DNA from 2 places in the Paenibacillus sp. W2I17 genome. Region 1 is predicted to be linked to the other one. Evidence: riboswitches for the same ligand, from Rfam matches in the RefSeq annotation. Region 1 holds a riboswitch; the other holds the start of a gene.
The links. A riboswitch is a leader RNA that binds a small molecule or an ion and turns the genes downstream of it on or off. The one in region 1 is predicted to bind glycine.

Region 1 (4,426 bases):
GCATGTGGTCATACGAAGGATATGGAACGCTGGCAGCATGCCGATTGCCTGAACATGGAGAATGTAAACGCAGAGAGGGTGGATAAGATGATGAAAAAAGGATGGATGATGCTGGGTACTGCTGTGTTGGCAGGCGCCCTGCTTGGAGGTTGCGCGGAGAAGGATATGCTGGCTATGTCAGGAGATGAGATGATTGAGAAGGTTGTCTCAGCAGAAACAGAACCCGCCTCGTATTATGCGGAAGGTGTGATGAAGATATGGGCAGATGACAAGCTGACTAACACGTTGCAAATTAAGGAATGGGTAGATGGTGAAACCGGACGAAAGCGCACGGAAACATCAGAGAATGGCAATGTCAGTTACGCAGTTAATGATGGAAAGAAGATCATCATATATGAAAAAGAAACAGGGGCAGCATATTCCATGGATGCATCATCCGTGTCACAACAACCTAATCAAACCCAGAAGCAAATATTGCTCGATCAACTAGAGCGGTTACGTACTACGCATGATGTGAATATGATGGGACAGGAGAAACTTCATGGACAGGACGTCATTCATATTGAATTGACACCAAAAGAAGAAGGCGCATTCTCCATATCTTCAGAGTATTGGGTAGATCCCAAAACGTGGATGATTGTCAAAGTAAACAGCGCGTATGGGGATGGAAAATCAGAAATGGTCTATGATCCGATTCAGTATGACCCTGAATTCACAAAGGATACTTTCGTAATTGACATCCCTAAGGAGGTCGATGTGAAGGACTTGAACGATATGATGCAGAATTCCGAAGTGACCCTAGAGGAAGCGGAAAAAGCGTTGGAACAGCCGTTCCTACAGGACATGAGTGGAGAATTCGAACTATCACGGATCGAAATGTCTACATCGCGCGGTGAGCTGAGCAGAGATGAAGTAACCTTGTATTACGTAAGTAACGACAAGGTAGAAGTCAGCCTGACGGTATTCAAGATGCCGGAAGAAAATGTGGACGATACACTAATGCCGGATGAAGCCAAGATTAAGGTTCGTAACACCGAGGGTTCATATATGAAGAGCATTCGGAACATATCATGGAGTGAGAATGGCTTGCGTTACTCCATTATGGGTGAAAACGAAGGATGGACGAAAGAGAAGCTTCAAGCTTGGATAAATGAATTGAAGCTGCCTAATCATTCCTAATGAGTTGATAAAGATGGTAATTATACGTCACTTTTATTGACATATAATGTGTAGCATATTAATCTGTAAGTATATGTACCAGATATGATCCAATTGAACAGAAGACACACGTTCGATGTGAGTTGAACGAGGAAGTGAATATAAGCGGATGATAACGAGCGGGAGAGACCTGGGTTAGCCAAGCAAAATGGCTAGTGTTCAGGCACCGAAGGAGCAAGCCGCTGCGCACCCGGCGCAGTGGTTAATCTCTCAGGTAAATGTACCATCGTTGGACGCAACTCTGGAGAGTGCGCGAACTGCGCCACCCAAGGGGTATATGATCAGTCAGTCCGGTGACCTTGTCTGTAATTGCAGACAATGCACCTTGTCGTGAGACACTGCTGATTGTGAAACTCTCAGGTATCGAGGACAGAGAGAGGGCCTGAGGCCTTCTTCTGTCCTTTTTTGATGTCATCATTCAGCAAAAAAGGAACATTACGGCATGGAATCTGGATGGAAATGACGAATTTAATTGGAGGGTTACAAGGTGCGATTTAAAGATGTTTTCTCAATAATTGGTCCGTCCATGACGGGGCCTTCAAGTTCACATACAGCTGGAGCAGCAAGGCTGGGAAGAATCGCTCGACAGTGGCTAGGATGTACGCCAGATCGTGCCCGGCTGACGTTATACGGTTCATTCGCTGATACGTATCAGGGGCACGGAACAGATCTGGCACTGATTGGCGGTCTGCTGGATTATGTCACAGACGATCCGCGTATCCCGGATGCAGAGCAATACGCAGAGGAAGCGGGCATGGAGGTTGAGTTTTATACAAGTGGCCTGCCTGCTCCTCATCCAAATACGGTCAAAATTGAGTTGTGGCATGGAGAACGTGCCTGCTCCTTAATCGGTGCATCCATTGGTGGTGGAAGCGTATCGGTGCATGCGATGAATGATTTTCGTGTTCAGATTAGTGGTGAGTTTCCGACACTTGTTCTGCGACATGCGGACAAAGCGGGGGTGCTCGCCTCGGTAACGTCCACGATCAGTTCATCCGGGGTTAACATCGGGTATATGCAGGTGGACCGGAAAGCCCGTGATGGCGAAGCGCTTACCGCGATGGAAATGGATGGTGTGCCTAATCCCGATATGCTCAAGCGTCTAAAGGAGCTCGACCATGTGCTGGACATTCGTGTTATCGATTTGAAGAGAGGAGTTGGTTCGGATGCGGTTTAAACATTTGCACGAACTGAATACGATCTGTACAGCGGAATCCAAAACAATTGCACAGCTGATGATCGAGGAGCAGGTTCAGGAGACCAATACACCAGAAGCAGATGTTGTGAAGCAGATGTCTGAATATTATCAAGTGATGAAGGAAGCGGTACGCAAAGGGTTAACGGAAGATACAACATCACGCAGTGGGTTAACGGGTGGAGACGGCAAAAAAATGGCCGAGTACATCCGCAAGGGTGAGACTTGTTCAGGAGATGCTTCCGCACTTGCCATGGCGTATGCCCTGTGTGTATCTGAAGTGAATGCCTCCATGGGTCGGATCGTGGCAACACCAACAGCCGGTTCCTGCGGCATCATCCCCGGTGTGTTTATTAGCTCACAGGAGCGATTTGGCTGGACGGACGAACATTTGGTGAACGGGTTGTTCTGTGCGGGAGCGATTGGTTATGTTATTGCCAACAATTCATTTATCTCCGGTGCCGAGGGTGGCTGTCAGGCGGAAGTGGGTTCTGCAATCGGCATGGCTGCGGGTGCCATGGTTGAACTGCGTGGAGGTACACCGGAACAGGTCGTTCATGCCGTAGGCTTGGCGTTAAAAAATACACTGGGCCTTATCTGCGATCCGGTCGCAGGCCTTGTTGAAATCCCGTGCATCGTCCGTAATGGACTGGGTGCAGTTACGGCGCTGGCTGCGGCTGACATGGCCCTGGCCGGAGTGCGTAGTGCTATTCCGTCAGATGAAGTCATCGACGTCATGCTGGAAGTAGGCAGTGCGATGCCGAGCCGCCATCGGGAGACAGCCCAGGGCGGACTGGCCCAGACACCAACCGGCCGCAAAATGATGCAGAAGTTGGCTAAACCAAAGGCAAAGCGTGCCGAGCCTGAGCAGGAGTCAAAGCCAGCGGATTCTGACACAACTACAAGTGGGGCGGACAATGCTCAAATGGACAAGGATACTCAGGTTTAAGCTGAACCGGGACCACCGATATATAAATAGTGACATTATTATGTATAACGGCGAATACAAAAATACAAAACAAGCGTCCGTGAACCCGAATCAGGGTTCTGCAGGACGCTTGTTTTATGCTGCCAGATGAAGCGAAGATAGGCTATTTAGATGTGGCTCAGATGTATGATGTGTATTATAACTCTAGTCCTGACTCACAGCCGTACTCAATACGGCATATCCATACGCGGGCAGTTCAATGGCGAGTACGCCATCTTCCTGGGCGGTACGATGGTTTCCGCCAAATAACTCGGTCCATTCCTCGTCCCCAGCCTCCAGCTCGACAATAGCCGTCTCTTCTGATCGATTGAACAGAACCAAAATGCGTTCCTCCTCATTTTGTCGCTCAAATACCAGTTGGCTGCCATCGGGACGAGCCTGCAGGAAACGAACGGTGCCTTCTGCACGCAGGGCAGGATGAGCATGACGCAGGGAGATCAGTTTCTGATAAAAGTCGAACAGCTCTCGGTCCTGCTTCGCTTCATCCCATTCCATGCATTTACGGCAGCCCGGATCATGTTCGCCATCCATGCCAATCTCGTCTCCGTAATAGATGCATGGCGCTCCCATGTAACTGAACTGGAATAACGCAGCCAGCTTCATCTTGCGCTGGTCGCCTTCACACAGCGTGAGCAGTCGCGGGGTGTCGTGGCTGTCCAGCAAGTTAAACGCCACTTCGCTAGCCTGAAGCGGATAACGGGATAACTGTCGCCCGATGGAGTTTGCGAACTGTTCGGCGTGCATTGTATTTTTCACAAAGAAAGCATTCACGGCATCGGTAAACGGATAGTTCATAGACGCATCGAACTGGTCGCCTTGCAGCCAGGAAGAAGACTCGTTCCATACTTCCCCCAGAATGTAGGCATCCGGATTAGCCGCTTTGACTACACGGCGGAAATCACGCCAGAATGCATCGTCCACTTCGTCTGCCACATCCAGCCGCCATCCGTCCGCACCCACTTCCTTGATCCAGTACTCAGCAACCTCCAGCAGATAGGCCTTAACCTCGGCATTCTCCGTATTCA
Region 2 (4,426 bases), 2.1 Mb from region 1:
AGAAGTTGTTAACCAGCATTTCAAATCCGGCTCTAATTTTACCTTCGATCGATTTATCGAATTTTTTGATGATCCATGCTGCCAGAGGTCCAGCGATCATGGCCCCGAGGAACATCGGAATATCGCTACCCACGATGACCCCAATGGTCATAATGGCACCCACGACACCACCACGCTGGCCATGCACCATCGTACCCCCGGTGTAACCGATTAACAGTGGCAGCAAATATTTGATCATCGGATCGACTAGCTGGGCAAGCGTCTCGTTAGGGAACCAGCCTGTTGGAATGAACAGAGCCGTAATTAATCCCCAGGCGATGAACGCTCCCATATTCGGCATGACCATACCACTCAGGAATCGGCCAAAACGCTGAACACCAACCCGTAGCCCACCTTTGGAATTGGACGATTGGTCCAAATTACTCATTGTATTATCCTCCTTGGATCAAGTGATTATGATTATGAAAGGGGTATCATTTCTCCCCTGCTGTAATCCTAAGCGAGAATGCTCTCCTGTTCAATGAAATGAAAGCGTACTTTCGTCATGAACAATGATGACAACATTAGGTTATGTAATCGTTTTTATCTATGCATAATGGCTGAACTCATTGGTACATAAGGCTTTTCTCGCCTATGACTTTTATCATTTCCAAAATCATTTTCTAACCTATAGCTTGGTCTAATCAGACAATTTGCATCACAATCTGCCTGAATCAGTATTCACAACGTTCCTTGGAAAGCACAAAAAAACCTGTGCAAGCATCAAGCTCACACAGGTCGCAATAACATGAAGCACATCTCATTTTTCTATAAAATCATATGTTAATAAGTACAAGTTCATTGATTCTATTCTTCGGTATGTTTGCGATACGCATCTGCATTCATCAATGTGGACAATGCTGCAGACAGATCTCCCTCAACACGAATCTCGATCATCCAGCCTTCCTCGTAAGGAGAGCTGTTTACCAGTTCAGGTGAGTCCTGCAACGAATCATTCACCGCAATGATTGAACCAGTGACTGGAGAAAACAAGTCCGAAACCGTTTTGACCGATTCGATCGTTCCAATGCTGTCTTCTGCTTTTACATTAGTTTCAAGGTCAGGCAATTCCACAAACACAATGTCACCCAGCTGATGCTGCGCGAACTCGGTAATGCCAATACGTACAGTATCCTCCCCTACGGTTTGCACCCATTCGTGCTCTTCACTGTACAGGAAATCACTTTTCAATTCGCTCATCGATATCCGCCTCGCTTTTCATTAATGAGTACATGCGTTCTTTGACCTTAACCTTTTTCCCAGAACATAGCGTATGATATTTTTGAATCAAATGTCAAGATACCTCACAATTTATTTGCTGAACACCTCTAAATCCTGTAACCGGATTACACTCTTTCTTCATATACTGGTGAATATTAGAATAGTAAGCGCACTCTTTATAAATACACGAACAATATTATTAAAATAATATTAAATATTCGGTTTTTAATCATTATCTATGATATCGTTCTTGACATCAGTAGTGGATTCACGTTTTAATGAGAGGAGTAAATGTGTTTATTGGACTATGTTATACCCGCGGATGAATGTAAAGGGAGAGATTACCCGTGACACCCGATTCGGGATGCACATGAGGTAACGCCGAAGGAGTAAACCACCGATAAGCGGGGGTGAATCTCTCAGGCAAAAGGACTTTTACGGGACGCAACTCTGGAGAGCATCTATTCGCCCTGTGCGGGCGTTATGATCACCCAAGGGGAAACCTGCTGCACAACGTAGCGGGGTAACTCTCAGGTACAAGGGACAGAGCCTTAGAATACAGCGTGCTACTTGGCATGCCGATTCTTTGGCCTGTCCTTTTCCTTTTTCCCAAAAAACGAAAAACAGGATTCAGATCGGCGCTGTCATAGCTGCCTTACCATACTTATGTGATGAAAGTATCTAGCTGAAAATTTAAAAATACCCTGGTTCATTGATCCACGATTGTATATCCGGCCGGCTGACGGCCCATGACGAGGTGATTTGATGTCCGATTTGCTTAGAACACCACTCTTCCCACTGTATCAGCAATACGAAGGCGTACGGTGCATTGATTTTGGAGGCTGGGAGCTTCCGGTACAATTTAGCGGAATCCAGAAAGAACATGAAGCCGTACGCGAGCGCGCGGGACTGTTTGATGTATCCCATATGGGCGAATTCACAGTACAGGGTGAGCAGGCTGAAGTTTTTTTGCAACAAATGACGACCAATGATGTGACCACGCTGGTTCCCGGTCAAGCCCAGTACACCCTGATGTGTTATCCAGATGGCGGTGTGGTGGATGATCTGCTTGTGTATAAGCTGGAAGATCAGCATTATATGCTCGTTGTTAACGCCTCCAACATCAACAAGGATTGGGCGTGGCTGCAAGAGCACTTGATCCCTGGCGTAAGCATGACCAACGATTCGGAGCAGACGGCGCTGCTCGCCTTGCAAGGTCCACTGGCTGTAGACATTATCGGGAAAGTTACAGATACGGATGTAAGCTCGATTGAACCGTTTCGTTTTGTGCAGGATGCTGAAGTATGCGGAGTAAAATTACTGTTGTCCCGTACCGGTTATACCGGTGAAGATGGCTTTGAACTATATGTTCCTGCGGACCAGGCTGCTGTGGTCTGGAATGGATTAATGAAAGCCGGTGAAGGTCACGGACTCGTACCAACCGGACTTGGTGCCCGGGATACACTGCGCTTTGAAGCAAGGCTCCCCCTGTATGGACAGGAACTGTCGGCAACCATCTCTCCGCTTGAGGCTGGCGTTGGCATGTTTGTGAAGCTGAACGCCGGACCTTTTATCGGACACGAAGCCTTGTTACAGCAAAAAACTGACGGGCTCGCCCGCAAACTGGTCGGCATCGAAGTGCTGGAGCGTGGTATTCCTCGCCCCCACTATCCGATTTACGCCGAAGGCGTACAGATTGGTGAAGTGACAACAGGCACGCAATCACCTACATTGAAGCGTAATCTGGGGCTTGCCCTCATCGACAGCAAATACGCTGCGCTGGGAACCCCGCTTGAGATTGAGATCCGCGGCAAGAAACTAAAAGCCGAGGTCGTGAAGACCCCTTTTCATAAACGGACACGTACGTCGAAGACACCTACTCAAGGAGCTGATCAAGCATGAGCAAGCACCGTTACATTCCCATGACTGAGCAAGATCAGAGCGCCATGCTCGCAACCATCGGTGTGGATACGCTGGAGGATCTGTTTCAGGACATTCCGCAGGAGATTCGTTATCAGGGCGAGCTGCCCGTATCCTCCAAACTCGATGAATATGCGCTGACACGTCATATGTCCAAACAAGCTGGCGCCAACGCCAATTTCGAAACACACGCCAGCTTCCTCGGCGCAGGTATATATGATCATCATGTTCCTTCCGTCATCAATCATGTCATATCCCGTTCCGAGTTCTACACTGCCTACACACCTTATCAGCCTGAGATCAGCCAAGGTGAACTACAGGCCATTTTCGAATTTCAATCCTACATCTGTGAATTAACCGGTATGGCTGTGGCCAATGCCAGTATGTATGACGGTGCAACTGCCTTTGCCGAAGCAGGAAACCTGGCCGCAGCGGCAACTCGTCGCAAACAGCTCATCGTATCCCGTACCGTTCATCCGGAAGCCCGTCAGGTATTGCAGGCGTATGCGCACGGATTGAGTTTGGAGATTGTCGAGATTGGTTATAAGGATGGCGTCACTGATTGGGATGCCCTGCAAGCCGCCATATCGGACGATACCGCTGCTGTCATGATCCAGAGCCCGAACTTCTTTGGTGCAGTGGAAAATGTGAAGCAAGCCGCTGACCTCGTGCATGCGCACAAGGGCCTGCTCGTTGTAAGTGCTAACCCGCTATCGCTGGGTCTGCTGGAAGCCCCAGGCAAGCTGGGTGCCGACATCGTTGTAGGTGATGCGCAGCCCCTCGGCATCGCCGCTTCACTCGGCGGCCCAACATGCGGATATTTCGCCGTATCCCAGCCTCATATGCGCCGAATTCCTGGCCGAATTGTAGGCCAAACAACGGATCGCAACGGCAAGCGTGGTTTTGTACTGACACTGCAAGCACGTGAACAGCACATCCGCCGCGAAAAGGCGACATCCAATATCTGTTCCAACCAGGCTTTGCTTGCACTCAGCGCATCTGTGTATATGTCCATCATGGGTAAACAGGGCATGATCGATGTCGCGGATCTGAATTTGCAAAAGAGTCATTACACCCTCAATACATTAACTGCGATTCCTGGAGTTAGCCTTACTTTTAATGCACCAACATTTAATGAGTTTGTTATTAAGCTTCCTGAAGGAACCGACGTGGATGCCCTTCAGTTGAAATTGCTGGATGCGGGCTTTATTGGTGGTTACGAACTCGGACGTGATTACCCGGAGCT

Region 2: it holds a riboswitch for glycine, as region 1 does, so the genes downstream of both, gcvT (glycine cleavage system aminomethyltransferase GcvT) here and sdaAB (L-serine ammonia-lyase, iron-sulfur-dependent subunit beta) in region 1, are expected to answer to the same signal.

Annotation. Positions count from the first base shown of each region.
Region 1 covers NZ_JAUSXM010000001.1:4,081,455-4,085,880, reverse strand. Annotated here, with positions in the region: gene QF041_RS18210 (sensor histidine kinase) at 1-86, shown strand, start outside; gene QF041_RS18205 (LolA family protein) at 88-1,179, shown strand; glycine riboswitch at 1,329-1,453, shown strand; glycine riboswitch at 1,458-1,593, shown strand; gene sdaAB (L-serine ammonia-lyase, iron-sulfur-dependent subunit beta) at 1,706-2,395, shown strand; gene sdaAA (L-serine ammonia-lyase, iron-sulfur-dependent, subunit alpha) at 2,385-3,362, shown strand; gene QF041_RS18190 (alpha-glycosidase) at 3,546-4,426, opposite strand, start outside.
Region 2 covers NZ_JAUSXM010000001.1:6,194,343-6,198,768, reverse strand. Annotated here, with positions in the region: gene QF041_RS27730 (PTS mannitol transporter subunit IIBC) at 1-427, opposite strand, end outside; gene gcvH (glycine cleavage system protein GcvH) at 847-1,239, opposite strand; glycine riboswitch at 1,583-1,705, shown strand; glycine riboswitch at 1,709-1,809, shown strand; gene gcvT (glycine cleavage system aminomethyltransferase GcvT) at 2,026-3,162, shown strand; gene gcvPA (aminomethyl-transferring glycine dehydrogenase subunit GcvPA) at 3,159-4,426, shown strand, end outside.